Regions from separate parts of the Paenibacillus sp. P4_A9 genome, predicted to be linked through region 1. Evidence: predicted binding sites of a transcription regulator. Region 1 holds the regulator's gene; each other region holds the start of a gene.
What was found. Region 1 encodes NrdR, which represses ribonucleotide reductase genes. Its sites were predicted from a motif close to AACACNATATATNGTGTT; they were not measured.
Positions count from the first base shown of each region.

Region 2: a site for NrdR is predicted at 8,576-8,593, ahead of nrdI (class Ib ribonucleoside-diphosphate reductase assembly flavoprotein NrdI). Genes of this name have one in related genera too.
Region 3: a site for NrdR is predicted at 5,024-5,041, ahead of AC1DVJ_RS08245 (adenosylcobalamin-dependent ribonucleoside-diphosphate reductase). Genes of this name have one in related genera too.

Region 1 covers NZ_JBFUHL010000006.1:66,635-77,172, reverse strand. Annotated here, with positions in the region: gene htpG (molecular chaperone HtpG) at 1-823, shown strand, start outside; gene AC1DVJ_RS07570 (hypothetical protein) at 877-1,050, opposite strand; cyclic di-GMP riboswitch class I at 1,135-1,233, shown strand; gene AC1DVJ_RS07565 (hypothetical protein) at 1,277-1,465, shown strand; gene nrdR (transcriptional regulator NrdR) at 1,753-2,232, opposite strand; gene AC1DVJ_RS07555 (small, acid-soluble spore protein, alpha/beta type) at 2,344-2,553, shown strand; gene AC1DVJ_RS07550 (lytic transglycosylase domain-containing protein) at 2,664-3,221, opposite strand; gene coaE (dephospho-CoA kinase) at 3,242-3,838, opposite strand; gene AC1DVJ_RS07540 (MntP/YtaF family protein) at 3,874-4,614, opposite strand; gene mutM (DNA-formamidopyrimidine glycosylase) at 4,713-5,573, opposite strand; gene polA (DNA polymerase I) at 5,627-8,290, opposite strand; gene AC1DVJ_RS07525 (HAD family hydrolase) at 8,516-9,265, shown strand; gene AC1DVJ_RS07520 (hypothetical protein) at 9,290-9,622, opposite strand; gene AC1DVJ_RS07515 (response regulator) at 9,908-10,538, shown strand, end outside.
Region 2 covers NZ_JBFUHL010000042.1:20,574-31,111, reverse strand. Annotated here, with positions in the region: gene AC1DVJ_RS22245 (DUF2062 domain-containing protein) at 1-271, shown strand, start outside; gene aroF (3-deoxy-7-phosphoheptulonate synthase) at 426-1,469, shown strand; gene glnA (type I glutamate--ammonia ligase) at 1,709-3,133, shown strand; gene AC1DVJ_RS22230 (NADPH-dependent FMN reductase) at 3,324-3,881, shown strand; gene AC1DVJ_RS22225 (DUF1800 domain-containing protein) at 4,006-5,334, shown strand; gene AC1DVJ_RS22220 (DUF1501 domain-containing protein) at 5,347-6,579, shown strand; gene AC1DVJ_RS22215 (mismatch-specific DNA-glycosylase) at 6,637-7,107, shown strand; gene serC (3-phosphoserine/phosphohydroxythreonine transaminase) at 7,188-8,276, shown strand; gene nrdI (class Ib ribonucleoside-diphosphate reductase assembly flavoprotein NrdI) at 8,867-9,226, shown strand; gene nrdE (class 1b ribonucleoside-diphosphate reductase subunit alpha) at 9,213-10,538, shown strand, end outside.
Region 3 covers NZ_JBFUHL010000007.1:57,264-67,801, forward strand. Annotated here, with positions in the region: gene AC1DVJ_RS08240 (DUF3320 domain-containing protein) at 1-2,094, opposite strand, end outside; gene AC1DVJ_RS08245 (adenosylcobalamin-dependent ribonucleoside-diphosphate reductase) at 2,313-4,949, opposite strand; gene dat (D-amino-acid transaminase) at 5,238-6,068, shown strand; gene AC1DVJ_RS08255 (ABC transporter substrate-binding protein) at 6,325-7,350, shown strand; gene AC1DVJ_RS08260 (ABC transporter permease) at 7,535-8,449, shown strand; gene AC1DVJ_RS08265 (ABC transporter ATP-binding protein) at 8,449-9,243, shown strand; gene AC1DVJ_RS08270 (lipoate--protein ligase family protein) at 9,313-10,152, opposite strand; gene AC1DVJ_RS08275 (DEAD/DEAH box helicase) at 10,369-10,538, shown strand, end outside.

The DNA.
Region 1 (10,538 bases):
TGCTAAGAACATTTCTAGCAAAATTAAAGGCTCACTACAAAGCCTCCTGAAGGATGAGAGAGAGAAATACGAGCAATTCTACAAATCCTTCGGCAGACAGCTTAAATTCGGCGTATACAGCGACTACGGCACGCATAAAGAGCTTCTGCAGGATCTATTGATGTTCTCATCCTCCAAGGAGAAAAAGCTCGTTACATTGGACGAGTATGTCTCAAGAATGCCAGAAGACCAGAAGTACATTTACTATGCTTCCGGTGAATCGATGGAAAGAATCGATAAGCTTCCGCAAACCGAGCTTGTGACGGATAAAGGGTACGAAATCCTTTACTTCACGGATGACATTGATGAGTTCGCAATTAAAATGATTATGACCTACAAAGAGAAGGAATTTAGATCTGTTTCGAGCGGAGATTTGGGTATTGATATCGAGGATAACCAAAACGATTCCGAGTCTGACAAAAAGGAAAACCAAGATCTATTCGACTACATGAATGGCTTATTAGCTGGCAAAGTGTCGAGCGTTAAAGCTTCCAAGCGCTTGAGAAAGCATCCTGTCTGCTTATCCACAGATGGCGATGTCACCATCGAGATGGAAAAAATCTTGAACGCAATGCCGAACAACCCGAACGTGAAAGCCGAGAAGGTACTGGAAATCAACGTCAACCACGATGTTTTCGCTTCCTTGAAGGATGCTTTCGAGAAAGATAAAGAGAAGTTAAACCTCTATACAGCGCTCTTGTACAATCAAGCTCTCCTGATCGAAGGCTTGCCGCTGCAGGATCCAGTTGAATTTACGAATGACATTTGCAAAATAATGGTTTAATTTTGTTCATTCAAGCACTGCAACTTTATGGTTGCGGTGCTTTCTTATTTCCGTTAGGTAGGATCCGAAGGGGATACAGGCTCAATTTCGACATATGCGTGAATAGCTTCTGGACGAGAATAGACATAAGCGATTAAGCGATCTTGATCAATGCCTAACGCCAGCGCAACCTTAACAATATCCAATTCTTGAATCATTTTTTTGGATTCTGGGCTATTGACGGACATATGTTTCAACCATCCTTCGAATTAATGTAATTAATAGCAAGTCAAACCTAACCTGTGATATAGTTTTCATAAAAGCGATTGTCGGTATGAAAAGGGCAAACCCATTGAAAAGTGGTGACGCAAAGCTAAAGGGACTACATTGGTATTTCTATCTACAGACCCATATGTCAGCCAGCTACCACCTCCATCCGATCATTGCAGTTCGACAAAGGAGGAAACCCGAATCGTGAATAAAATAATGATTGACGGCAATATGAGCTTAGATGTGAAGCAATTAATCGATAATTTACATCTCCCAGAAAGTGATATTTTGGACATGTTCTCCTTTTCATTTGGTGGCAATGTATTAACACCTGAGGAAGCCATCCGGTTTATTCAGTTTCTTCGAAGTGAACTGGACAATCGTACTCAATAAACGAATTATGCCTTATCGCATTCAAAAATACAGTCGGTTGATGTCAATAGATTATTTTTTTTTCAAAAGCTCATGAGGTGGCGTATTTATTGACTTCTCCGTCATGAAGCAGCAAAAGACAGCGGGATCACCGCTGTCTTTTTTTTATTTTTTGTCACATTTCGAAAAAAAACAAATCAATTTGTGTCATCATCTGAATTCCCAAGCAATTTTAAAACAAATAAAGCCACTTCACCTCCTGATAAATTCACGAGGCGAAGCGACTTTTGCATATAAAAATGCGCTACTTATTTATCTCGGAGTAGCCCGACGTCATGCTTTCCCAATATTTGCGTTAACTCCTTCAAAAACATGTTGATGTCCTTGAACTGCCTGTATACAGAGGCGAAACGAATGTAGGCCACTTCATCGACGGGGTACAATTGCTCCATAACAATTTCACCAATGCCTAGGCTATCGACTTCGGCATGAGCCGTAGTACGAAGCTGCATTTCGACTTCGGAGACGAGCATTTCTAGCCGCTCCATCGAAACCGGTCTTTTTTCACAAGCGCGAATTAAGCCCCGTAAAATTTTCTCACGACTAAATTCTTCCCGACTTCCATCTTTTTTAATCACAATTAAGGGCGTTTCTTCTACCATTTCAAAAGTCGTGAATCTTCGCGCGCATTTCTCACATTCACGACGCCGACGAATGGATTTATTCTCATTGGCAGACCTCGAATCAAGCACTTTCGTACCGGAATGGTCACAGAACGGGCATTTCATTCGCTTTCCTCTCCTTTCTCTGTTGGAAATTTCTTTACCAGATGTTACATGTCTTGAAATTTGAAGTACTGCACACAATAGATTTACCAACCGACAAGGAGGTGAACAGACATGAGTTCAAACAATACTTTAGTCGTTCCACAAGCTAATGCAGCCTTGGATCAGTTGAAATACGAAGTAGCTCAAGAGCTTGGTATTGCTATCCCACAAGATGGCTATATGGGCAACATGACTTCTCGTGACGCTGGCTCTATTGGTGGTAGCATTACTCGTCGCCTGGTACAAATCGCAGAACAATCTCTAGCAGGTCAATTCAAGTAATCTTGAAATAACCAGGCTTTAGATTCTGCACCACAGGAAGTATTGGACTTTACGCTCCATTAGGAGCTAGTCCAATGCTTCTTTGTTTTATTCGGCTAGACTAGATTAGACTAGGCAGCTGCATCATGCCATTGCTCTGTGTAAAGCTTGGTATACTTCTCATAGTAATAAAGGACGCGTTGCACATAATGACGGGTTTCACCAAACGGAATATCACGGATATTCGATTCCGTTCCGTCCCATACGCCATTATTTTTCCATTTATTCACATTACCTTGACCTGCATTATACGCTGCTATCGCGTAGACTAAATTCCCATTATAATGCTTGATCAACCAATTTACATACCATGACCCTAAATAAATATTAATATCCACGCGAAGTAAATCTTCTTGCGTATGAGGCCCTAAATTTGAAGATTCCACAATCCAATCGGCGGTGTCAGGCATAAGCTGCATGAGCCCTAAGGCACCTTTTCTCGATTCTAAATGATATTGATAATTCGTTTCCACCCGAATAATGGCTGCAATCAGAAACGGATCTATATTGTGTTTCGCCGCGCTTTGCTTAATCTCCTGCTGAAAGTAGATGGGGTATAGCTTTCTACCTATAATTGCGCTATTCATGAAGAGAATCATGACAAAAACAATAAGCAGAAGAGCAAACATTCGCTTTTTCCGAAAGAACATCATGTTAATCCCTTCCCTACCCAAAACCGCTCTACCCTCATGTTGGTTTCTTCCCAAGTCCCGCTATTATCAATGACGATATCCGCTAGCTTGCGTTTCTCCTCAATCGACATCTGGGCATCAAGCCGAAGCTGTGCGGTCTCTTCTGACAAGCCATCTCGCTGCATCAGTCGTTCCAACTGCAAGTGGCGCGGAATATAAACAACCATGATCTCCTGAAACATCGAGACCAAATTCGATTCTATAAGTAAAGGAACATCAACCACAACAAGCTTGGCGGGATAGTCCTGTTCATACGATGCCATTTGTTCACGCATCCTTGCGCGAATCGGGGGATGAAGCAACCCCTCCAGCTGCTTTCGCGCTTCAGGAGATCCAAAGATGATTTCACCAAGCTTCTTGCGTTGCAGTGATCCATCCGTTCCAATCACAGCTTGTCCAAAATGTGCGGCAACCTGTTCAAGAACAGGGCTGCCAGGCTCGACAACATCACGAGCAATCTGATCGGCATCGATTAAAAGGGCGCCACGGCTGACGAGCATACGGCTAACCGTACTTTTTCCACAGGCAATACCGCCTGTTAAGCCGATATTCATAAGCTCTTCTCTCCTAAAAGTTCATTGATAGTGAACTATAGCATTTTCAAAAGTCCCATGACAATAAGCACACATCCTGGAAGGATAGACAGCTTCTTCATCCAGGTCATCTCGGCATACCGGAAACCAATCCGCAAGCCAACAGCAAGTAAGGATCCGCTTGAAATGGAAATGACAGAAGCCGTTAATAAAGGCACGAAGCCGATGAGGGCAGCACCGATTCCCGCTCCGAAGGCATCCAATGACAGCGCTAAGCCGAGCAAAGTAGCCTCAGAGGCTGAAATATTTCCTGACTTGTCAACATCCGCAATGGAAGGCGTTCGTAATATTTGAATCACCAGACCAAAGCGTTTCAGTTCAATATTGAGGATCTCTTTCGTTCGCTGTAAGGTGTCAAAGGTCACGGGCTCCACATAACCTGAATTTCGAATATCCGAGTAAGGCATACTGCTGACGACAGCTTGATCAAGAGAAGCAGCTGCTTGGTCTTGTTGCGCTTGGTTTTTCTGCCCTTGTCTCATTTGAATAAGAGCCCAAACACCAATACCGATTAAAATCAAGGCGCCAATTCGTTTCGCAAACGAGGGGGACATGAAGGAAGACATCAGAACGCCGATCTGCATCGAAGTGAAAATGATGATACCAGACCAAAGCGATATTATCCCAATAGAGACAAGCGGTATTCGGATTTTGCGTAACCCATACATCACACCAACACCGAAACCGTCCAGAGAAACCGCAAATGCCAAAATGAGCAGAGAAATGACAGGGAGCATACAAACCCTCCTAAGCGTTTTACCTAAAAACGAGCTCTGCGAGCTAGTTATCTAGGCTAAGTACTCCATATCATATGGGGAGGGTGTGTTACAGGTGCCTATTTCTCAGACTTCTTTCGTGACCGCTTGGGCTTTAAAGGTTGACAAGTGAGACAAATGTGCGTCCCTCTGCCTCCCACTACTGTTTTCACAATTTCATTTCCACAAGCTTTGCAGGGCTGTGACTGTCTGCCATAAATGTTCAATTGGTGTTGGAATAGGCCGATTTCACCTTGTCCATTCACATACGATTTAATCGATGAGCCGCCTACCTCAACTGAATCTTGGAGGGTACGAATTATCGACTCGTGCAACAATTCAAGCTCCTTTTTGCTCAGCGATGACGCTTCCCGTTCGGGATGGATGCCCGCTAAGAAGAGAGACTCATCTACATAAATATTCCCAATGCCCACGATATATGCTTGATTGAGCAGCAGGGGCTTTATCTTCGTTGAACGATGGGCAATCACCCTCTGAAAGACTTCGAGGGTGAACGCCTCATCCAATGGCTCAAGACCGAGCTTTACCAGCGGAGGCTGCGTAAGCTCATCACCCTTAGGGAACAGATGCATCGTTCCGAATTGCCGCACATCCTTGTATCTCAGCTCACTCTCATCCGTAAAACGAAACAACACGTGCGTGTGCGGCTCAAGCGGATCATCGCCTGCATACAAGCCATATCGGCCTTCCATGCGCAAATGGGAAACCATCACGTAGTCCGTGAGCACGAAGCGAAGAAACTTGCCTCTTCGTTCTATTGTTTCAACCGTTTGCCCTTGCAGCAGCGTCTCGAACTGCTGAATATCGTCAGGCTTTTGAATAATACGAGGTAGCCTGACCTGAACATGGGCGATCGTTTTCCCAGTAATTAACTCGTTTAATGTTCTTTTGACGGTTTCGACCTCGGGTAGTTCAGGCAAGGTATTCACCTCCTTCTAGATGTTGAGTATGGCTCACGCAGCTGGAGTCACAATTACTTCGCATCATACCAAGTAAGTCCGAAATCCACGTCTGCACGTAAAGGAACGTCCAGCGTAAGCGCTGCGGCCATGACTTCAGGCACGAGCTGACGCATCGTTTCCAGCTCATCAGCTGGCACTTCAAACACGAGCTCATCGTGTACTTGAAGCAGCATGCGGCTCTTCAGCCCTTCTTTCGCTAATCTCTCCGCCATTTGAACCATGGCAAGCTTGATGATGTCCGCGGCTGTCCCTTGAATCGGTGTGTTCATCGCCGTACGCTCAGCGAAAGAACGAATGTTAAAGTTGGAATGCGTAATTTCTGGCAATAGACGACGACGCTGCAGCAAGGTTGTGACATAGCCATCCCTGCGTGCATCTTTCACGATGTCGTCCATATATCTACGAACGCCTTGGAACACTGCAAAATACTGTTCAATGAACTGAGCGGCTTCCCTGCGGGTAATATCTAAGTTCTGTGATAAACCATAATCGCTGATGCCGTAAACGATACCGAAGTTAACGGCTTTCGCTTGACGGCGCATATTGCTGTCAACCGCGCTTTCCTCTACGCCGAAGACGTCCATCGCTGTCTTCGTGTGAATGTCCATATTCTGAAGGAACGCTTCCTTCAGCTTCTCATCCTGCGAGATGTGCGCCAGCACACGCAGCTCGATCTGCGAGTAATCCGCAGCAAGCATGTACCATCCAGGCTCGGATGGAACGAAAACCTTGCGGATCTTACGGCCCTCCTCCAGACGAATCGGAATGTTCTGGAGATTCGGGAACTGGCTGCTGAGACGTCCCGTCGCGGCAATCGTCTGCCGGTAATAGGTGTGCACCTTACCGGTCTCAGGCCGCACCTCTTTGAGCAGCCCCTCGACGTACGTCGACTGCAGCTTCGCTAGCGAGCGATAGTGCAGGATCTGCCCGACGACTTCGTTGTAGGGCGCAAGACGCTCGAGCACCTCGGCATCCGTCGAATAGCCGGTTTTGGTCTTCTTCGAAGCTGGCAGCCCCAGCTTCTCGAACAGAATCTCACCGAGCTGCTTCGGTGAGTTGATGTTGAACTCGACGCCGGCGAGCTTGTAGATGCTGGACATGATCGTGTCCAGCTGCTTGCCAAGCTCCACGCCGAGCGTTTTAAGCCCTTCGGCATCCACTCTGATGCCGCGCATCTCCATCTCGGCGAGAACGCCTGCGAGAGGCAGCTCAAGCTCGTAGAAGAGGCGATGCATCTCGCCCTTCTCTAATTCATCGCGCAGCACGGGAACCATGCGCGCCATCGCCATCGCTTTGCGACCCAAGTGGTCGCTAAGCGCAGCTAGTTCCGGCAGGCGAAACTTCGCGCCCTTGCCGAACACATCCTCGTCTGCCTTCACGGACGGCAGACCGTACTTCACAGACAGGCCGCTCAAGCTGAGATTCGACTCCGTCGGATCGAGGAGATAAGCGGCCAAAAGCACGTCGAAATCCACCCCTGCAAGGTGGATGCCCTGCCAGGCTAACGCGAGCTGCGCGCGGTGCAGGTCGAAGAGCTGCTTCTTCTTGGAAGCATCGTTGAGCCAATCGCGCAGCGGCTTGCCCGCTTCACTTTGCAGCAGGGCAAACGGGACATAATATGAGGTGTTGCCAGCACCATCATCAATAAACCACACAATGCCAACCATGACGGCTTGATGCGGGTTTTCGCCGACAGCTTCGACATGGATAGCGGCATGGTCGTCCAATTTGGCAATCAGCTCGCCAACATTGGCTTCAGTAACCGCAACGGCTGACAAACTCTCGACTACGAGATCTTCAGCCTCCACAGTAACCGAGCCGAAATCCATCTTCTCCAATAGGGATTTGAACTCCAGCTTCCGAAACATACTGGACAGAGCTTGTCCATCAAAGCCATCATAGCGGAACGAATCCCAAGCTGTTTCCATCGGAACCTCACGGTAGATGGTCGCCAATTCCTTGCTCATGATCGCACTCTTGGCATGCTCTTCCACTTTCTCTTTCATCTTGCCCTTCAGACTTGCTGTATTGGCTAACACTTCTTCAACCGTACCGAAGTCATGAAGCATTTTGAGCGCTGTCTTTTCACCTACGCCGGGAATGCCCGGAATATTATCGGACGTATCGCCCATGAGCCCCTTCAAATCGATAATTTGATTTGGCGTCAGTCCGTATTTTTCCATAATCGCTTCTGGACTGTAGCGATCCATTTCACTGATCCCTTTACGGGTGATCGCAACTGTAACTTGCTCGGAAGCGAGCTGCAGCATATCCTTATCCCCAGATACGAGCAGGACCTTCTCACCATTCGCATCCGCGGCTTTCGTCAACGTACCGATAATATCATCCGCTTCATAGCCGGATAGCTCGAATTGCGGGATTTTGAACGCTTTCAGCAGTTCCTTGATCAAAGGAAATTGTTCAGAGAGCTCCGTCGGCGTTTTCGCACGACCGCCTTTATATTCGGTATATTCTTTATGTCGAAACGTAATTTTCCCCGCATCGAAGGCAACGAGAAAATGGGTTGGCTTTTCTTCTTCAATTAATTTCAGCAGCATCGTTGTAAATCCGTATACCGCATTGGTATGTAAACCGCTTGAATTGCTGAGCAGCGGCAACGCATAGAAGGCACGAAACGCAATTGAGTTCCCATCAATAATTATAAGCTTATCCATAAGTTCCACCCCAATTTTAGACATACTTTCTTCATCATAGCATACGAAATTAAAATAAAAAAACGGTTCGCTACATAAACATCTAAGGAGACATAATAAACGACTACACTGCCCATCTTGGGCAGGAGCGTTTATCAGAAATAGTAGCCAATTTATCCGATTCAACATATAAATTCTACTATTTGTAAGTTTGGATGGTCCGGTCTTCAGAAGGAGGTTCTCCGTATGAGTCCTTTTTTCTCACCCACACGTAAAAAGGTTATATTTTTTGATATGAATAATACGATCTTAGATCGCAGACAATGCTTCGATTCCGCTTTTCTTGAGGTTATGCAGGATTTCACGGCAAGGTGGGAAACAGAGGATACGAAATTGACCGCGCAAGAGGCATTGCTTAGCTATAAATCCGAATGGAGCCGTCATCGAAAAACACCGATCCGAAGCCCCATCTCGCCCGACGAGCTGCGGCATATTTGTTTAGTCAAAGCGCTCCACCCGTTTCCTATCCAGGTAAATACGACTTTTACACGAACTTTTTTCAATCAAGTAGAAGAACGGGAGGATAATTTCGTCGCCTTATTCCCGGGGGTAGAAGATACGTTAGAAGCGCTGTCTCGCCAATATAAGCTGGCTATCATTAGTAACGGTAATCGGAAACGTCTACAGCGCAATTTGGAAAAAATGAAGCTGACCTCGTGGTTTGATCAGGAGCGTCTGTTTACTACGGAGAATGATGGACCGCGCAAACCGCATCCAGCGATTTTTGAGCAAGCCCTTAAATCGATGAGCACAGCTGCGGGCCAAAGTGTGATGGTCGGAAACTCGTGGCGTAACGATGTGGTAGGCGCAGCTTCAACGGGGATGGACGCGGTCTGGATACATCCAGCGAATATTAAGAAAATATCGGAGAGGCGAATCGGGAAGCAGAAAGTCATCATTGTTCGTTCGTTCAAACAGTTGATCTACACGTTTTGATTTTTGAATTGGACTATATAAGCACTAACCTATCGCTTGAAAAAAATATATACTGCCTTGATGCGCCTTCGCATGCTTCTTCAACTGGGCGGCTGTTTGCGAAATGTGCTCAAGTGCAATGGGGGACTCACTGCTGCATATGACTAACGACAGCGAAAGCGTGACCCCCTCGCTCTTCACGTGATGACCGCTTCGATCCACCACATGCTCACACTCTTCTCCCTCGTAAAACAGCCGTACACCCACTTCAAAGCGATTAATAATTTCCTGACATAGCAATTTCGGCGAAAGGCACGTGGATATCGCGATAAAATTCAAGTATCGTTCGGATGGACGCTGTTTCCGCCATTTTCCCATTACTCGTGATAATGACAAGATCGTAAAGAAACAGATGAAATACGCTGTTCTTCTATCAGTTTCTGGAACTCTACTAATACACTGACTGATCTTCCATGTCCATCATCCCTCATCTATTTCAGCTTGAACCTCCAGTCTAACAAACCAAATGATAGGCTTGATTAACCTTATGTAAAATGTATGTAAAGACTTTCAAGAAAAAAGAGGGAATTGCACTTTTTCCTCGAAAAGATGTGTATGGATTGTTAGGTGCGTACAGCAGATCTCGTGCGGAAAGGAAAATTGATGGAACAACAAGTAAAAATCTTGGCGGTAGATGATCGCTATGAAAACTTGCTGGCGCTGAATAGTATTCTGGCGTCTTCTTCCTATGACGTTATTTCTTTACAATCAGGGGAGGAAGCACTTCGATATTTATTAAAAGAGCCCGCCGATCATATCGCGGTCATTTTGATGGATGTGCAGATGCCAGGGCTCAGCGGCTTTGAAACCGTAGAACTCATTAAGCAACGTAAAGCTTGTCAGGATATCCCCATCATTTTCTTAACTGCCCTCAGTACCTCGATTGAACATGTATTGCGAGGCTATCATGTGGGATCAATTGATTATTTATTTAAGCCTGTCCATCCCAAAATGCTTCGCATGAAAGTGGATGGATTCGTGAATATGCATCTGAACCATCAGAAGCTGAAGGCTCAGAGTGAGCTTTTACATAAACGCACCCTGGATCTAGAAGAAACGAATCGCAAACTCGCTGAAGCCGAAGCAAAATTAATCGAGCAGAATGTGCTTCTTGAAAATTGGGTCGAAGAGAGAACCTCTGAACTAGTGGATGCTCATGAGAAGCTTATGAATTCCCAAGAGCATTTCAAAAAAATGTTCATCCTTTCACCTTCTTTAATGGCCATCCGTCGTC
Region 2 (10,538 bases), on a different contig from region 1:
TATTCCCATGTCCATTCTAAATAAGCAGGTTGGGGAAGCGTTAGTACCTAAGGGTTTAAAGCACTATTTGATCCACCATTTGCCGAATCTTCTCTCTAATATTATTCGAAGTGGTTTGGATTTAATTGTCGGTGGTATGGTAGTCGGTCTTGTTCTTGGCATTATTGCTTATTTCCCAGTTGTGCTCTTGCTCAAGTACCACACGAATCGCCGGAAAGAAAAGCGTAGAATACGTAAAGATCAGTTAGCACCGTCGCAAACAAATGAATAGAAAATAAATTAGCGCTTGACGAAATCTCGTCAAGCGTTGTATATTTACTTTAGTGGTTAAAAGCATAAAAGCGTAGAAGCGAACAAGCGTTGAAGCATGTAAGTGAAATGATAATTAATTATCCCATAATAAATCAAATAGGAGCGTGGATCACATGATCGCAGTTACATCAAACAAAACATCGGATGAGCGTATTCAGGAAATCGTGCAATTTATCGAAAAGCAAGGAGTTCAAGCACATGTTTCCAAAGGCGAGGATCGTACGGTAATTGGCATCATCGGTCAAGCGGATCCGAAATTAGCTGAACAGCTTCGTCAAATGTCAGGCGTTGAGCAAGTTGTGAAAATCTCGAAGTCTTACAAGTTGGCTAGCCGTGATTTCCATCCAGCGGATACCGTCATTAATATCAAAGGTGTTGAAATCGGTGGGGAGCAACTCGTCGTGATGGGCGGCCCTTGCGCGGTAGAAACACCAGAGCAAATCGATGAGATTGCTCGCTTGGTGAAAGCAGCTGGCGGACAGGTGCTTCGCGGCGGTGCTTTTAAACCAAGAACAGGTCCTTACAGCTTCCAAGGCGTTGGTGTTGAAGGCTTGATCATGATGGCTGAAGCGGGTAAGAAGCATGGTCTTCTTACAATTACGGAAGTTATGACACCTGAGTACGTTGATGTATGTGCACAATACGCGGACATCCTGCAAGTGGGAACGCGTAATATGCAAAATTTTGATCTCCTTCGTAAATTAGGAACGATTCAAACACCCGTATTGCTCAAACGTGGATTTAGCTCTACATATGATGAATTCTTGAATGCAGCTGAATACATTCTTGCTGGCGGCAACCCAAATGTTATGCTTTGTGAACGCGGAATCCGCACATTCGAGACGTATACAAGAAATACGTTAGACTTGTCGGCGATTCCAGTGCTTAAACAATTAAGTCACTTGCCAGTTATCTCAGATCCAAGTCATGGAACCGGGCGGAGAGAGCTTGTAGTTCCAATGACGAAAGCATCCGTAGCTGCTGGCGCTGACGGCTTAATCATTGAAATGCATACAGATCCCGACAATTCAATGACAGGCGACGGTGTGCAGTCCTTGTTCCCAGATCAATTTGCTCATTTGTTATCTGATCTTGAGAAACTTGCTCCATTACTTGGTAAGAAGTTTGATACGAAGAAAGAAGCCATTTTGGCGTAATATACGGTTTCACGGGAATGGGTTTCTCCATAAATAGGGAGAAACTTTTTTCCTGTTTTTGGATACATGTGTAAATTGTGCTTAAGTGTAAGAATAGCTTACACATCTTTAAAAAATACCTGACATAAGTATTGACTGTGTTGGAGGTATCGCTATATAATATGTGAAAGAAAACAAGCAAAAGTTGAACATTAATCATGCAAAGTACGTTGAATGTACGGAAATGGGAGGGTTTTTAAATGTCAGTTCAAAACGTGTTGAACCTAATTAAGGAAAAAAATATTGAGTGGGTAGATTTTCGTTTCGTAGGTCTTTCCGGTAAAGCGCAACATATCTCTTTGCCTTCTACAGAAGTAGATGAAGAAACATTCGTAAATGGCGTAGCTTTTGACGGTTCATCAATCCCAGGATTCCGTGGTATTGAACAATCTGACATGGTAATGATGCCAGATACAGAAACTGCTTATGTGGATCCTTTCACAGCACACCCAACACTAGTAATTATGAGCAACATCCATACACCTGAAGGCGACCGTTATGACCGTGATCCACGTAGCATCGCTCAAAAGGCTGAAGAGTATTTGCAAACAACAGGCGTTGGTACAACTGCATACTTCGCTCCAGAATCCGAATTCTTCATCTTTGATGATGTTCGTTTTGAGAACGGTATGAACAAGTCTTACTTCGAAGTTGACTCCGAAGAAGCTGGTTGGAACACAGGCCGTAAAGAAGAAGGCGGTAACCTTGGTTACAAAGTTCCAGTTAAAGGCGGTTACGTTCCAGTAGCACCAATGGATTCCCAACAAGATATCCGTTCCGAAATGTGTAATAAACTTGCTGACGCAGGTCTTCGTATCGAGCGTCATCACCATGAAGTAGCTACAGCTGGTCAAGCTGAGATCAACTTCCGTTTTGACACATTGACTAAAACAGCAGACAACCTGCTTAAATACAAGTATATCGTTGCTAACACAGCGAGAGAATATGGTAAAGTTGCAACTTTCATGCCGAAACCACTATTTGGTGACAACGGTAGCGGAATGCACGTTCATATGTCCATTTTCAACGAAGGTAACCCTTTGTTCTACGAAAAAGGCGCATATGCTAACCTTTCCGAAATGGCTATTAACTATATCGGTGGTATCCTGTATCACGCTCCAGCGTTGATCGCGATCACGAACCCAAGTACAAACTCCTTCAAACGTCTAGTTCCTGGTTACGAAGCTCCGGTAAACCTTGTATTCTCCAAAGGTAACCGTTCTGCAGCAGTTCGTATTCCAATCGCAGCTGTGACACCTAAAGGTTGCCGTATTGAGTTCCGTACACCAGACAGCACAGCTAACCCATACCTTGCTTTCGCGGCAATGTTGATGGCTGGTCTTGACGGTATCAAAAAGAAAATCGATCCACGTGCTCTTGGATACGGTCCTTTCGATACTAACATCTATGAAATGTCTGATAGCGAGAAAGCTGAAATCCGCAGCGTTCCTGGTACATTAGACGAGGCTTTGGATGCACTTGCAGCTGATTCCGACTTCTTGCTTGAAGGCGGCGTATTCACACAAGATTTCATCGATAACTACATCGACTTGAAACGCGGCGAAGCGAAACAAGTTGCAATCCGTATTCACCCACACGAGTACAACCTTTACTTTGATTGCTAATTCTTAGCACTCATTCGATATCATGATAGAACTGCCCCCTTCATAGCTCTCACTATGAAGGGGGTAGTTTTTTTGCTGTAATATATATAATAATTATTATTTTATAATTATTATAATTAAGGTTGAAGTAGCGAAAAATGTTAGGTATACTATTCGTAACGATAATTAGTTTTGGGAAGGATGAAAGACGATGAAAATTACAATTATTGCAGGAAGCAATCATGGAGCTGCAACAAGTACACGACTTGCCACATATATTCAATTCTTGGCAACACAGGAGCAACACGACGTAACACTGATCGACCTGTATCGGACGCCGTTACCTTTCTATACTCCCGAAGACGATGGAGACAATCACGAAGCTCTGGGGGCATTCAAACAAGCGATGCTATCCGCGGAAGCGATTGTTCTGGCAACGCCTGAGTATCACAGCGGTATTTCTGGCGTATTGAAAAATGCGTTAGATCATGTTGGAAAGGATCATTTCAACGACAAAGCTGTGCTATCCGTCAGCTCATCAGGCGGGGCGGTTGCTGTTAGCTCGCTGACACAGCTGCAGACGGTTGTCCGTAATCTACATGGGATTAACTGCCCAGAATGGATTTCGATTGGCGGCGATCAACGCAAGAGCTTCCGTACAGATGTTGGCTTTGAGGACATCCACCCCGATGTGGAAAAGCGAATCCGTCGTGTAGTCACATATTTCCTTGGGCTTGCCGAACAACTTTCGGTACAGAAGAATGTGTAATTGCTGCGGCTAAAGACAGGAATAAACAATGTAACCAAGTCACCTGACTTGGTTTTTGTATTTCTACACACTTTTGACACATTAATATGGTACAGTATGGAAAAAAATGAACGGTGGGGAGAACATGGGATCCCAGTGGACGAACAAGGAAGTTGTGCATCTTTTACTGCGTGCAGGATTTGGTTCAACGAAAGAGGAAGTTGCAGCTTGCTTGGCGCTCGGACGGGCGGAATCGGTACGACGCTTAGTTAGTGGTGAAGCTTTGATAGATAATGGAATGAAGCTAGCTCCCTTTGATCAATTTCATGCGGACGGGAAGAAAGCCTTGGACCCACTCCTGTTAGTGGATCAACAGATGTACTGGCTCTATCGGATGGTGAATTCACCCACGCCGCTCATCGAGAAGATGACGCTGTTTTGGCATGGTCATTTTGCGACGGCAAATTATAAGGTGAAGGATACGGCGCTCATGGTGGGGCAAAATGAACTCTTTCGTACATATGCCCTGGGCAATTTCAAAGAACTGCTGACTGAGATCGGCAAAGATCCTGCCATGATGATCTGGCTGGATGTGAATCAGAATAAGAAGGGCAAGCCGAATGAGAATTATGCCCGAGAGGTGATGGAGCTATTCACGCTTGGCATTGGTCACTATACCGAAATGGATGTGCAGGAGTCCGCACGCGCATTCACAGGCTGGTCGTACAATAAGAATGAACATAAGGTCAACTATAATGCCAAACAGCACGATAACGACTCCAAAACATTGTTGGGTGAAAGTGGTAAGCTGGATGCAGACGATGTGATCGATATTTTATTTCATAAAAAAGCTTTGCCCACTTTCCTGGCTGCGAAGCTGTTGAATTATTTTGTCACCGATACACCTTCGGAGAGTTGGGTTCAGACCTTAGCAGGACTAATCATACAGAAGCATACAGTGGGTGAAGTGCTGCAGGAGCTATTCTTATTCGATGAATTCTACGATGAGAAATATAGAATGGCGCTAATTAAAACACCAGCTGATTATGTAGCGGGTATTCTGAAATGCTGCAAGCTCAACGTGGCCAAGGGTCACGCACAAGCCATGCGGAAGATGGGGCAGGAACTATTCGTCCCTCCAGATGTTGCAGGCTGGAGAGGCGGAACCTCTTGGCTCACAACGAACTGTTTGTTGGCGAGGTATCAATTTGCTGAGGGCATTGCGAAGCAAATAAACGGGCAGCTGCTAAGCTCATCAGAGTTCAAACCAGATCAAACGGAGTCGCCGATGGCATGGGTGAAGTTCTGTGCGCAACTCATGGGAATAACGGAATTATCAGAGCAAACGCAGATGAGCTTGAGCGCTTATGCGGATGACACCATTGTACATACCCAACAGACGAAGCAGAAAATGACAGGCTTGCGCGGTCTATTGCACCTCGTATTGATAAGTCCTGAAGCTCAGATGAAATAGGGGGGGAACATGGTGAAATTAACGAGAAGGGATTTTCTGATCAAAGGTACAGCGTTATTCGCAACCCTAGGGCTTGGCGGAGCACTTTTCACAGAAACGGGTAAATCACTATGGACTGGGAACTCCGAATCAGATGTGGATGACCCGGTGCTGGTTGTTGTGCAATTAAGCGGCGGCAATGACGGTATCAATACATTGATCCCGTATGGACAAGGCATTTACTATGATTCGCGGCCTACACTCGCTTATGGGCAGAAGGAAATTCTGGCGCTCGATAATCATGTTGGCTTACATCCTAGTCTCACAGGATTGGCAGCGTTGTATAAGTTAGGCAAAATGGCTATTATACAAGGAGTTGGGTATCCGGAGCCTAATCATTCTCACTTTCGTTCCATGGAAATCTGGCAAACTGCAGAGCCTGCGAAGATGAGCCGCAGCGGCTGGTTGGCTCGTTATGCGGAAGCTTCCTTACAGAGTAATCCTAATCCGCTCAAAGCGATTCAGATTGGCGGTTCGGGCAGCAAAGCGTTCTCTTCCGATAAATCGAGCTTTCCAGTGATTCAATCCCTGGAGTCCTATCATGTATTTGATCCCAAGACCGCATTGATGGACAAGAATAGAATAACCAAAGCGTTCTTGGATATGTATGGTGCATCGAATCCGTTGGAGCAACTGCGTGTCGTATCGGCGAGAGGCTCCGAGGCGTACAAAAGTGTTGAAGCCATTCAAACGCTTGCTGCTACCTATACGAAGAAAATCGAGTATCCGAATACGAATTTTGCAAGGGACTTACAGCTAGTGACGAAGCTATTAGCAGGAAAGTCAGGCACGCGGCTCTTCAATGTAGAAGTGGGCGGATTCGATGATCATGCGGATGAGAAGCAGCAGCATGCGCAAATGCTGACGCAGGTCGATGAAGGGCTAACTGCGTTCTATCAGGATTTGCAGGCACAAGGGCTGCAGGATCGTGTTGCCGTGATGGTGTTCTCCGAGTTCGGACGTCGCGTGAAGGAGAACGGAAGCGGCGGTACAGACCATGGTACAGCGGCACCGATGTTCGTTTTTGGCGGTAAGGTGAAAGGCGGGCTGTATGGGAGCTATCCGAGTTTGAGCAACCTGGATAATGGTGATTTAAAATATGAGGTGGATTTCCGCTCCGTATATAGTACGTTAATCGATTCGTGGTTAAAAGGTGATACAGCGACCGTATTAGGTAAAACTTATGAGAATTTAAAGTTTATATAAATAGAAAGAGGTGCGCGCTTGGAACTTGCGGCAATCTCAGATCATCTAGCGGAGAATATGAAAATTCTCTTCGTTGGTTACAACCCGAGTATCCGATCAGGGGAAACCGGACATCATTATGCGAATCCGAGCAATCGATTTTATCGCATCCTGCTGCAAGCGGGATTAACCCCTTGGCTCTACAAGCCGCAAGAAGATGGCGATCTGCTTCAAATCGGCTACGGCTTTACGAATATTGTGTCACGCCCCTCGTTGACAGCAGCGGAAATCACTGCAGAAGAGTACCGAGAGGGCCGGCACATTTTAAAAGAGAAAATTCAGACCTACCGACCCAAAGTTGTTTGCTTCGTTGGAAAGGGCGTTTACGAGCAGTATAGCGGTCGCAAAGGCATCTCATGGGGAAGTCAACCGGAGCCGATGGTAGAGGGCGTTATTGATTATGTGTGCCCATCTTCTAGCGGACTTGTGCGTATGAAGCTGGAAGACATGGTAGCGATATATCGTGGAATTCTGACAAGTTTCGTATAACTCGTTTGAGGTTTTACTTGATGCTTGAACAGAATATTGCTATCATAGCCATAATACAAAAAAGCAAAGGTGTGGTCATCATGGGAAACAGGGCCTATAACTTTAACGCAGGGCCTGCGGCGTTACCGCTCGAAGTACTTCAGAGAGCGCAAGAGGAGTTTGTTGATTTTAAAGGTATTGGCATGTCCATCATGGAAATTTCTCACCGTAGTGCAGAATATGAGCAAGTACATAATGAAACGCAAGCATTGTTGAAGCGTATTTTTGGTATTCCAGATGGTTACCAAATTCTCTTCTTGCAAGGTGGAGCAAGCTCTCAGTTTGCAATGATTCCTATGAATTTCTTGAAGCCAGGCAAGGTTGGCAGCTACGTGCTGACAGGCGCTTGGGCCGAGAAGGCTGTGCAAGAAGCAGCTCTATTCGGAGAAGTTTCCCTTGCGGCTAGCTCGAAGGAACAGAAATTTATGAAAATTCCTGCATTGAGTGACATCAATCTGGATCCGAATTCAGCTTATCTGCATATCACGTCCAATGAAACGATTGAAGGGGCACAGTTCCAAAGCTTCCCTGAGACAGGGAACATTCCTTTGATTGGTGACATGTCCAGTGATATTCTGAGCCGTCCAGTGGATGTGTCGAAGTTCAGTATGATCTACGCGGGTGCACAGAAGAACCTAGGGCCATCTGGTGTGACTGTAGCGATTATTAAAGACGATTTGCTTGTTGATCTGCCAAAAACAATTCCGACTATGATGCGTTATGAAACGCATAGCAAAAACAATTCCCTATACAATACGCCGCCTGCTTATTCCATCTACATGGTGAATCTCGTATTGAAGTGGATTGAGGAGCAAGGCGGATTAACGGTTATTGAGAAGAATAATGTAGAAAAATCAGGCCTTATCTATAGTGCAATCGACAATAGCAATGGCTTCTATCGCGGACCTGTGGATCTTGGAAGCCGTTCAATGATGAATATCACCTTCCGCTTGCAAGATGAAGAGCTGGAGAAGAAGTTCATTAAAGAAACCGAACAACAAGGCTTTGTTGGGTTGAAAGGTCATCGCAGTGTTGGCGGATTACGTGCTTCAACGTACAATGCTGTACCTTACACATCATGTAAAGCACTAGCTGAGTTCATGACGGATTTCCAACGTCGCAACAGCTAGGAAACCAATTAAGCTATTCATGGCACCCTCGTGTGCGCGTGAATAGCTTTTTTTTGTTGGAGGCAGTAGATTTCGATTGAAGGTTTGGAAGCCTGTAGAGGGTCTCTGAGAGGTTTTAGAGACGGTTATTTCGGCAGGATCAGTAACTAGATATAGTAGGAGCTTATAGTCCTAGGCATTTCGACATTTCCGAAAAAATCAAGTAAAAAATGAAAATATTTTTTATAAACCTAGCGAGCCACGCCCTGTCTAGGTTTAGGTGTTTTGTAAAAGTAAATAGGCCGTTTTGCTCGTTGACAAACACAATATATTGATATAAATTTGAATCTATCAACTAGATGTCGTGATCAAAAGCGCATTACGAGATTGCTAGCCGAAGGCTTAAATAGAGCCGGAAATCAAGCGAAATCACAGGTATCAAGCTTTTTTGACCGCATACGGAGTAGGTAAGAAAATGCAGATTCTGTCGATTAATGATTGGCTTCACCCACGAATGACAGACGATAGAATGTGAATGTTTACTACATATAGGTTGCCCGCAAGTGAATGCTTAAGATAGAGTGAATTGAGAATGATAGGAGACGGAAGCTATGTTGATTGCTTACGATTCGAAGACTGGAAATGTTCGCCGTTTTATTGCGAAGCTCCAAATGCCCGCTGTTCAAATTGAGGAAGCGATGACAATGGACGAGCCTTTCGTGCTGGTGACATATACAACGGGTTTTGGTCAAATTCCTCCCAAGGTAGCTTCTTTCTTAGAAAGTAATTCCTCTCGTCTTCAAGGCGTAGCAGCAAGCGGTAACCGCAACTGGGGAGACGGCTTCGCCAAAAGTGCAGATACAATCTCAGCGCTTTACGATGTTCCCGTTTTAACCAAATTTGAATTATCAGGCACCAAAAATGACGTAGAACGATTTGTTCAGGGGGTACAGGCAATTGCGGCACATTGAACTTAATAATGAATTAATGCAACGCGGTACGGATGGTTTTTTCCAATTAGAGAAGGATAAAGAAGCTGTTGAAGTGTTCATGAAGGAAGTCCACAGCCGAAGCCTCACATTCCCKGATACCTCTTCGAAGGTTCGTTATATGATCGATAACAACTTCTACGAGAACGTTTATGATAAATACACCGAAGCTGAAGTTAACAGCGTGTATCAAGTAGCACATGACAATCAATTCGAGTTCGCATCTTACATGGCAGCTTCGAAATTTTATACAGATTACGCATTACGCAGTGATGATAAGACATTTTATCTAGAGCATTTCGCTGATCGCGTAGCGATCGTAGCACTATACTTGGGTCGCGGAAACGCGGAGACAGCACGCGTGCTTGCCTTGTCCATGATGGAGCAGCGCTTGCAGCCAGCGACACCTACATTCCTGAACGCAGGCAAGAGTCGTCGTGGCGAAATGGTATCATGCTTCTTATTAGAAATGGATGATTCTTTAAACTCCATCAATTATGTGTTGGCAACGTGCATGCAGCTTTCCAAAATTGGCGGCGGTGTAGCCGTGAATTTATCCAAGCTTCGCGGGCGCGGTGAAACGATTAAAGGCGTTGAAGGCGCGGCCAAAGGCATTATACCTGTACTAAAGCTTATGGAGGATGCGTTCTCCTACGCGGATCAAATGGGTCAACGCAAGGGCTCAGGAGCGGCGTATTACAACATTTTCGGCTGGGATGTATTGGAATTCCTAGATAGCAAGAAAATTAATGCGGATGAGAAATCCCGTTTGAAAACTCTCTCGATCGGACTTATTGTACCGAATAAGTTTTATAAGCTAGCGGAGGAGAATAAGCCTCTACATATTTTCGCACCTTACACCGTTCTCCAAGCTTACGGCAAACATATGGATGATCTTGATATGGATGTCATGTACGAGGAACTCTTAGCGAACCCGAAGGTAAAAAAGAAAGCCGTCATGAATGCGCGTGATATGCTGACCAAAATTGCGACAACTCAACTGGAATCCGGTTATCCATATATGATGAATCGTACCAATGCCAATAAGGATCATGCCCTGAAGGGGATTGGGACGATCAAGATGTCCAATCTCTGTACGGAAATTTTCCAACTGCAGGAAACGTCTGAAATAAAAGATTATGGCCAAGAAGATACGATTCTTCGCGATATCAGCTGTAATCTAGCTTCCATGAACATCGCGAACGTGATGGATCGTAAAAAGCTGCGCGAAACCGTACACGAAGGCATGATCGCCTTAACTTCGGTGAGTGATATGACGACAATTCACAATGCG
Region 3 (10,538 bases), on a different contig from region 1:
AATCAGTATTTTTAATTCATTCCAATCGGTTTGCATACTATTCCAGTAAGAAGCAAACAATTCTTTAGCGATTGTGTCATATTCCAAAATCATTGTCTTGCAGCTTTGAGCCTTGAGAATTGCATCGATAATTTCTATGTCTGGGACTTGGTTCCCTTTAGGATCACACAAAAACGACTTCACTTTTCTTTTAGCTAATCTATAATCTTTAGAAAAAAATCTCCACCATTTATCTTGATTAGAAAGCAGAGATAGTCTTACTCCCAAAACTTCTTGTTCCCAAGCGGTAGGCACAAGAAGTTCATCAAATTTCGAGTGAACATTCTTATAACTCAACCCAATGTCAACTAAATTGAACAAATTGTCTTTCGATGGCAACCACTTCACGGAATTTATATTAACATCATTTATCTTTGGCGCATTTAACGCTTGAGTTGTAAGTTCAAGGAACAATTCCGCATCAATACAATTTTTAGGAGTTGGAAACTTTGTACTTTCTGCAATATTGAAACATTGACTGATAAAATTAGAATAGGCTACTGATGCTACTTCTAAAGCTTCTTCCAAGTGACCTATCTCACCTGGCAGTATTACTTTCTTTTTGCTTCCCCAAAATGGATGCTTTGAAGGTATGCCCATCGATTGTATTAGACTTTGTAACTCTTCTATTAGCGCTTCCCGTTTTGTGAACTTTTCTCCTGACCACTCAGACATGCTTGCAGAAGGTACTCGTGGTAAATTATTTTTTTTAAATTTTACTTTGTAATGCGCAAGCTCCCCTAAGGCTTTGTAAGGAGTCGCACCTGAATTAGATACTGGAGTGTTCATTGCCTCACAATAACGATTAAGCCGATCTCGCAATTCTTCTATGAGAGCAATCTGATCGTTATTTTTATTTAATGGTTTGCCTAAATCAAGAGTATTGGCGAGATCCCTAAGCAATATCTTCTTGTTTGTTTTATGACTGTGTAGCTCCAAACAGGCTACACCAAGCCCTACTTCATCAAGACGGCGCTTAACAACCTCTAATGCAGCCATTTTTTCAGAAACAAATAAAACTTTTTTTCCGTGGCCAATAGCGTCAGCTATAAGGTTCGTAATTGTTTGAGATTTACCTGTACCTGGAGGTCCCTGTATTACCAAATTACGACCTTGATTTGCATCCAATATCGCTAATATCTGCGAACTATCCGCATCCTTAATTAGATTGCTTTCTCCATACTTTAGATACTGATCAAGATGATGCTCCTCACCAAATTTTGAGGAGGTCTCTTGGAAGCCTTCTTGTAATAACGCCTTTAAAACAGAATGTTCTAGGGGGTGCGTGTGCTCTGGCCAATGTTCAACATCTAAATCCCAATACATCAGAAATTTCCCAAAGGAAAAAAAGCCAATCACGATAGAATCGTTGTCGATACTCCACCGTGATTGACCTTCAACTGCTTGTTTCACGTTTTCAAAATACTCATTTACAGAATTGTTTTCTTCATCAAAATCTGGGATTTCAATCCCAAACTCTGTCTTCATTTTTGCAACGAGAGAAATATTATGTCCTACTTCATCTTCCGTGTAAGTCATCGTAAACCGTTCTCTTGCGTTCACGCGTTCTAACTGAACTGGAACAAGTAGTAATGGAGCTTTACGTATTTCTTGGCTTTGATCGGATTCGTACCACTTGAGCATACCGAATGCCAAATAGAGAATATTGACTCCTTGTTCCTCAATATAGGTTTTAGCAGCCGTATAAGTCGCTAGTAGTCGACTTTGAAGCTGTTTGTCGTTGTAATTAGTTTGCAACTTTGTATCCGAATAGATCTTCACTTTATTTAAATCATCATTATTCCCAAATTGTTCTTCAACGTGTGCATCTCTAATAGGTTTAAGTTCACTCTTCCTATCCAATACTTCTAAGAAAGTCATCTTTCTTTTATCCAAAACTAGATTTCTGAAAACCTCGGATGACTTTTCACTCATAATTTCTAGTCCTCGTGCTTTAAGGGTTCGATAATTAAGCAATGGATTTCGGAGACCAAGATCAAGCAGTTCTTGTCTGGCCAAATTTAGTTTCTTAGACATACTGCTCTTGGCATTCATAAGTTAATCCTCCGAATTCAAACAATTTTAAATATTATTCGATAAAAAACACCAAAATCCTCCAAATTAACTTTCTAAGTAAAGTATATTCATCATAGTTCACAAAAAGAAGAAGAAGTAAACCAAGTCAGCCTACCTATTAAATAATAGATAAAGATAAATATATAAAATATAAAAAAAAAAAAAAAAAAAACCAGGGCACCCGCCCTGGTTTCCTCCTAATTACATCTGCTATAGCCGCAGTTGATACAATTCTTACACCCTTCGCTGTTCACCAGCGAAGCGGAACCGCACGCCGTGCACAGGTCCTTCGACGCGACACTCGTCGCGTTCGAAGCTTTGTGCCCGCTTGGAGCAGCGGCCGGCGCCGCCTCAAGCACTTCACTCGTCGCGGTCACGTAGTTCCGCGCATCGTCTGGCTCGCTCATCACTTCGTCGTGCTGCTCGAGCGCTTTAGCCACCGCGTCTGCGATCGACTCGACGCGGTTACTTCCGAAGCCAATGGCGCCTGAGCCGCCAATACCCTTCAAGTGCTTGACGAGCAGTTTCACTTTGTCCCCGTGATCGCCGTAGCGCAAGAACAGGGAACACACGCGGCCAAGTGCTTCGGCCATCGCGAACACGTCAGAGCCCGCTTTACCAACATTCAAGAAAATCTCGCTTGGTGTGCCGTTCATATCGTTGATCGTGATATACGCCATACCGAATGGGGTATTCACTTTATAGGTGGCACCACGCAGAATTTGCGGACGGCGCTTATATTGCTTGTCGAAGACTTGTTCCGTCTTGGCGTCCACATTTACCGCTAATTTACTAGAAATAGTAGCAAAACTTTCTGTTTCCACAACAGCCTCTGCTGCAACGGCTACTGGAGCTACTTCCGGCTGAACTTGAGCCTCAACTTTCACTTCGTCTTTCTTATCCGAACTCGTGCTCAACACCTGAACATCACGACTGCCATCGCGATAGATCGTCACGCCTTTACAGCCAAGATCATACGCCAGTTCATAAAGTCGCTTCGTTTCTTCAACGGTGAAATCAGCTGGGCAGTTCGCTGTCTTCGAAATCGAGCTATCCACCCAGGTTTGAATCGCTGCTTGTGCACGAATATGGTCCTCAGCGGACAAGCTCATCGAAGTGACGAAGTAATCAGGCAGCTCTTGGTCTGGATTCGCATCCTTCCAATTCTGTGCAATCGGTACATACTGCTTATCGAAGCCTAGACGACTTTGACGGAAGTATTCGAATGCGAAGTAAGGCTCGATCCCCGTGGATGTGCCAACCATCGTACCCGTACTTCCCGTTGGCGCTTGTGTAATAACGGTAACATTACGCATACCCTGCTGACGAATCGCTTCACCAACCTCTGGATAGACCTCCGTCATTTTGCGCATAAAGCCGCTCTCCATAAATTTATCTGCGATGAAGGCTTGGAAGGATCCTTTCTCACCTGCGATCTCAGCGGAAGCCAAGTAAGCTTCTCTGGCCATGAACCCATAAATCTTGTCCAAGAACACGAGAGATTCCGGGCTTCCGTAACGAATTTTCAAAAGGATCATAAGCTCAGCAAGGCCCATTGTGCCCAGCCCTACGCGACGTTCGTTTTGTTGATTCGCACGATTTTCTTCAAAATGATAAGGTGTTTTATCAATTACATTATCTAGGAATCGCGTCGAGTAGCGTACAACTGTCGCTAATTCTTCCCAATCTACATCGTGGTTCGCTTCATCATAGAACTTAGAAAGGTTAATCGCAGACAAGTTACAAACGCCCCAAGCCGGAAGTCCCTGCTCACCGCATGGATTCGTACAGATAATCGGGTTGAAGTACCAGCTGTTCGACATTTGATTGTAATATTCCAAGAAGACAACGCCTGGCTCTGCCGATTTCCACGCCGACTCAATGATCGAGTGCCAAACATCACGCGCACGCACAGTTCGATAAGGCTTAACAGCCTTCCCTAGTTTCTTCCACGCATCTAAATTACCATCCCAAAGTTCATTGTATTCAGGATCCGTCGTGTCTGGGAAAACAAGCTCCCACTCCAAATCCTCCTTCACAGCTTTCATGAAGCCGTTGCTGACGCACACGGATAAGTTCGCGTTCGTAATTTGCCCCATCGTAGACTTCACCGTAATGAAATCCTCTAAATCGGGATGCCAATCATTAATCATCAGCATTAACGCGCCACGACGGCTTCCGCCTTGCTCGATCAGGCCTGTTGTGTAGCTGAATAGTCCACCCCAAGAGACAGCACCACTTGATGAGCCATTTACCCCTTTCACCACCGAGCGTCTCGGACGAAGTGAAGACAGGTTGATCCCAACGCCACCGCCGCGTGACATAATTTCCGTCATTTCGGACAATGTGCTCATTATACCGCCACGGCTATCCTTCGGCGATGGAATAACGTAGCAGTTAAATAGCGTCAACTCATCACTGGCATCCGCTCCAGCTGCAATACGGCCCCCGGGTACAAGCTTCCAATCGTTCAGAATGTATCTGAATTTATCAGTCCATTCCTGACGCTTCTCCGCTGTCTTCTCGACCGATGCCATAGCGCCTGCTAAGCGATCCCACAATTCTTCCGGTGTTTTTTCCATATTTAACGTAAGCTTCTCAACGGCAGATTCTACGGTTACCCCGCTGCGTGTTCGAACCTTCACGATATTTCCTTCACGACTCGTAATTTCGCCAACCTCTTTGGCTGGGAATTTGGGATCATCCTTGGTCAGAACGAGAACGGTATCTCCCACCTTCGCATGACTCGTGTCTGCATTCTTAAGTGCATACCGATCCAAAAATATCTTCTCACTCAATCCCGTTAGCTTCTTACTCTCATAAACATTCCCCATGAACATAATCCTCCCAATAGACTGCATTTTCAGCTGCAATTAAGATACGAATTGCAAGAAACCATTTCCAACAATTCACAATATATGGTATCGCCCTAACATTATACTACACAAGATATGGTTCAACCATTGGCAAAAGTCCTAAAAATAAAATTTCCTAATCTTCTATTGATTTTGCTAGCTTTGACGCGGTACTCTTCCTTTGATAACCTATTAGTAGGATACCATATTAGGACATATTTTAGAACGTATGTTCCATAAATATTTTTTACTAAGGAGCACGCCCATATGTATTTTTATAAAAATGAATTCGTACATAAAAAAGACATCCAGATTTCACCTGATGATCGCGGCTATTATTTCGGTGACGGCATTTATGAAGTATTTCGCGTATACAATGGACTCATTTATGAGGGCGAAGCCCACATGCAAAGACTCGATCGCACAGCCAGCGAGGTTCGACTTCAATTACCTTACTCGAAGGAAGAAATCATAGACATCCTAAACAAGCTTATTCAGCAAAATAACCTCATCGAAGGCACGGTTTATTTGCAAATCACCCGGGGTGAGGCCCCTCGTGCGCATCCTTTCCCGACACAGGCTGAGCCCATTTTACTGGCCTACTGCTCTGAGGTAAAGCGTCCGCTAGTTTCGATTCAGAACGGAATCAAAGCCATCACACAGCCCGATATTCGTTGGCTAAGATGCGATCTCAAAACCTTGAATCTACTCCCCAATGTCCTTGCGAAGCAAGCTGCGCTTGATCATGGTGTGCAAGAAGTCGTGCTGCATCGGGAAGGCACAGTGACAGAATGCAGTGCCTCGAATCTGATGATGGTCAAAGATCAGGTTCTCTACACACATCCTGCGAATCATCTGATCTTGCATGGTATTACGCGTGCAGTGGTATTGCGACTAGCGCATTCGCTAGAAATACCAGTGAAAGAAGAAGCCTTCACGACCGAGCAGCTTCTGCAAGCGGATGAAGCTTTTATCTCCGGTACGACAGTTGAAATCACACCGATTGTACTGATCGACGGACAAGCCATAGGTACAGGTACAGCTGGGCCGATAACCCAGAAACTGCAAGCTGAATTTGAAAGAACCTTTCTCAACTAGATCGATCCACTCCCGAATGTTCACCCTCACTTTTAACCATACCACACGCAGTCCTTCCAATTTCCCGACATATGTTTGGAAAAACAAACAAATATAGATAAAACAATTGACGGAAATCTGCGTTACAATTAAACTATGGTTGATTAAGTTAATCCTTGGTTTCTCTGCACTCGTACACTTTGCCAAACAACAGCGTTAAAGTGGTGGGCGAGCAATGAGTCCAAGTATCACAGTGTGTAGTTCGAGAGGGGTAATTATGTTGAAAAAGAAAGCACTCGTATCATTCGTTTTATCCGCAGCACTTATGGTTGTAGCAGGTTGTGGACAGAAAGCTGATCCAACGCCGGCAGTTACAGCAGCCGCAACAAAGACATACAAAATCGCGATTTCGCAAATTGTTGAACATCCCTCCTTGGATGCAACTCGTCAAGGCTTCCTAGCAGCACTTAAGGATGCAGGTATCGTAGAAGGTACCAACTTGAAAGTTGACTTCAACAATGCGCAAGGCGATCAACCCAATAACTTATCCATCGCCCAAAAAATAGCTTCAGCTGACAACGATCTCGTACTTGGGATTGCAACACCATCCGCACAAGCCATTGTACAGCAAGTGAAGAAGGCTCCGATTCTTTTCGCAGCTGTTACGGACCCGCTTGCAGCCAAAATCGTGAGCAACATGGATAAGCCAGGCGGCAATGTCTCCGGAGCTTCGGACACGAACCCAATGGCTGTTGCCCAATTGATGGATTTCGTAGCTGCCAACATGCCAAAGGTGAAAACGGTTGGCCTTGTTATTAATGAAGGGGAACCCAATGCCGTCATTATGGCGAAAAATGCAGAAGAATCCCTATCCAAACACGGTATTAAACTCGTAAAAGCACCTGTAACGAACACATCCGAAGTTAAGCAAGCTGCTCAATCCCTTGTTGGCCGCGCAGATGCTTTCCTAATTACACTAGATAATACGGTTGTTAGCGGCGTGGATGGTATCATTCAAGTTGCCAACGACAAGAAAATCCCTTTCTTCTCCAGTGACCGTGATACCGTGGAAAAAGGCGCTTTTGCAACAGTTGGCTTCAAGTACTATGATCATGGCTACCAAGTAGGTCTAATGGCTGTCGACATTTTGAAAAATGGTAAGAAACCAGCAGACATGAAAGTAACTGTGCCTGACAAAATGGATCTGATCCTCAACTTAAAAGCTGCGAAAGCACAAGGCATCGAAGTTACAGATGCGATGAAAGCCGCAGTAAAGGATAAAGAGAAAAACATTATTCAGTGAGAAAACCTCTATCGAAGCATTTCGAAGATGAGCGACCGCATTTAGCAGAAAGTTTTATCGCCAATAATAAAGTAGTTTTCGGTACCGAAAACTTATACTTTCTTATGTGGTAAGATTTCGAGTCACAAAGGGGTGGACGTCACTTTCGTTCATCCCTTTTTTTCAAGTTAGGAGGAAAATAACGATGTTGGAATCAATCTTCGGTGCCACCGAGCTAGGTCTTCTCTATGCGTTGATGGCGCTAGGTGTTTATATCACGTTTCGTATTCTCGATTTCCCCGATCTCACGGTGGATGGAAGCTTTACAACAGGCGGTGCGATTTCTGCTATTTTGATTGCTCATGGCTACTCGCCGTGGCTAGCTTGTTTAGCTGCTTTTGCAGGTGGACTAGTCGCAGGAGCTTGCACAGGACTGCTTCATACGAAAGGTAAAATTAATGGGCTTCTCTCTGGGATTCTCATGATGATTGCCCTGTATTCGATTAATATGCGCATCATGGGCAAGCCGAACATTTCACTTCTTGGCGTAGATACCTTGTTTACCTCCATGAAGCCAATTGTGGTTGCGCTCATCATTGTGATTGTGTTCAAATTACTGCTAGATGCCTTCCTGCATACCGATCTTGGCCTTTCGCTTAGAGCGACGGGAGATAATGCGCGAATGATTCGTAGCTTCGGTGCGAATACCGACCGAACAACGATTCTTGGCTTGAGCTTATCGAATGGGTTAGTCGCGCTATCTGGCGCACTCATCGCCCAGCAATCAGGCTTTGCCGACATTTCGATGGGCATCGGTATGATCGTTGTAGGACTAGCTTCCGTTATTATTGGGGAAGCGATATTTGGTGCTAGGTCAGTCTTCCAAGCGACACTTGCTGCTGTACTCGGTTCCATCGTGTACCGAATTGTTGTCGCACTGGCGCTCAGAGTCGAGTGGCTCAAAGCCTCCGACTTGAAGCTAATTACCGCAATCATCGTCATTATTGCGCTCGTTCTTCCTTCGGTGCAACGTGCGATCAAACAAAAAGCGAACGCAAAGCGACGTTCAGCTGAGCTCATCGCTCGCGCGATGCAAATGAACAAAGGAGGTGGGCAATAATGCTGCAGCTCTCCAATGTTTCCAAGCTATTCAACCCCGGTTCGGCAGATGAGAAAATTGCTCTAATCGGTATTAACCTAACCCTGAAGCCCGGTGACTTCGTCACGGTTATCGGCAGTAACGGCGCCGGCAAATCGACGCTGATGAACATCATCTCCGGCGTTATGACGCCGGATGCCGGCGAAGTGCGCATCGACGGTGAGGTTATCCACCACCTGCCGGAATACGAGCGCAGCCGCTGGATCGGCCGCGTCTTTCAAGACCCCATGGCCGGGACGGCTCCTCGAATGACCATCGAGGAGAATCTCGCCATGGCGTATGCCCGCGGTAAGAAGCGCGGGCTGAGCTTCGGCGTCACCGCGCGTAAGCGCGCGCTGTTCCTGGAACAGCTGCAGCGCCTAGGTATCGGCCTGGAAGGACGACTGCGCGCGAAGGTCGGTCTGCTCTCCGGCGGAGAGCGTCAAGCCCTCAGCTTGCTGATGGCGACATTCACCCAGCCGCAGATCCTGCTGCTGGATGAGCACACCGCCGCGCTAGATCCCGCGCGTGCAGAGCTCATCACACGATTGACCGAGGAAATCGTGCGTGAAATGAAGCTGACCACATTGATGGTCACGCACAACATGGAGCAAGCGATTCGTCTCGGCAATCGCCTGATCATGATGGATAAAGGCCGCATCATTCTCGATGTGAACGAGGAACGGAAGAAGGATCTCACCGTGGAGCAGCTTCTCGGTGAGTTTGAGAACATCAGCGGCAACAAGCTTTCGGATGATCGCGTGGTTCTTGGTTAAACACAAATAGGCAGTCTCAGAAGCCATTTTACATGGCGACTGGGACTGCCCTTTTTATAGTACGTTCCTCTACCGCCGCAAATTCCACTCATCCGTCCCATACTTCTCACTTACAAGACGCTCCGTAAGCTCAACCTCATAGTCCGTCAATGACGACTCCACCAGCTCAACACCAAGTCCAAGCGCGATTTCACGACGGAAAGCTTCCTCCACCTCACCCAAAGTAACTACCGATTTCCCTTGATCACGCAGCAAATCATTAATGGCTACGGCTTTCTTCAAGAAGCTCTGTTTCATCCGATCTGCCACTTTCTCATTGGAGAAGCGAAGCATCCGAAACAATTGTTCCGTATCCATATCGAGCAGGATGGAGCCGTGCTGCAGCACGACGTTTTTCTGCCGTACTTGCGCGCTGCCGGCCACTTTGCGGCCTTCCACGACCAGCTCGTACCATGAAGGGGAGTCGAAGCAAGCCGCTGAACCCGCAGATGCGTATTTCTCCTTCTCTTCATCACTCGCCAGCTGTACCATCTCCGCTTGCAAGCCCAATGCTCGAAACCCTTGCAGCAATCCCTCACTCAACACACGGTAAGCTTCGGTCACATTACGTGGAATACCTGGGTAATCCTCCGCCACAATGATACTGTACGTCAGTTCTTTATCATGAAGAACGGCTCTTCCCCCTGTCGGGCGTCTCACAAAGCCAATCCCCTCGTTCTCTACCGCTTCCTGATCCACTTCTGCCGCCTTTTGAAAATAGCCAATCGATAAGGTAGCTGGATTCCATCCATAGAAACGCACCGTCGGAGGAACCTTGCCTTCACTATGAGCGGTTAGTATCGCTTCATCTAAGGCCATATTTTCAGCAGGAGAACGATCTCCTGTATGTATAAATCGCCAAGCTGTCATGTCTATTCATCATCCCTTCTTGCCAAACGTACCTTTTTCCCAAAAACTAACCTCTATCATAGCATACTACGCCCCCTCGTTACGACATCAGACCTCTACCTCTCAATAAAACTCTTATATGGGAAAAGTTATGAAAGATTCTTCTCTGGACATACTAACATGTATGCGACGTTTGCGAGGCCAAAGCAGAATCAGAACGTTTAGGAGGGCACAGCCATGCGTCAACATGATCAGCAAGAGAACATTCGCCCCATTCATAAACAGCTGGATATGCATTTTGAGAGGGACTGGTTTACCGAGCTGGACAATCGTGAACGTGGCGGAGGTCCTTGGGACGACTGGACCTTATATCAGCTTGCCTACGAATCGGAAGAGTCGGGGCTTAT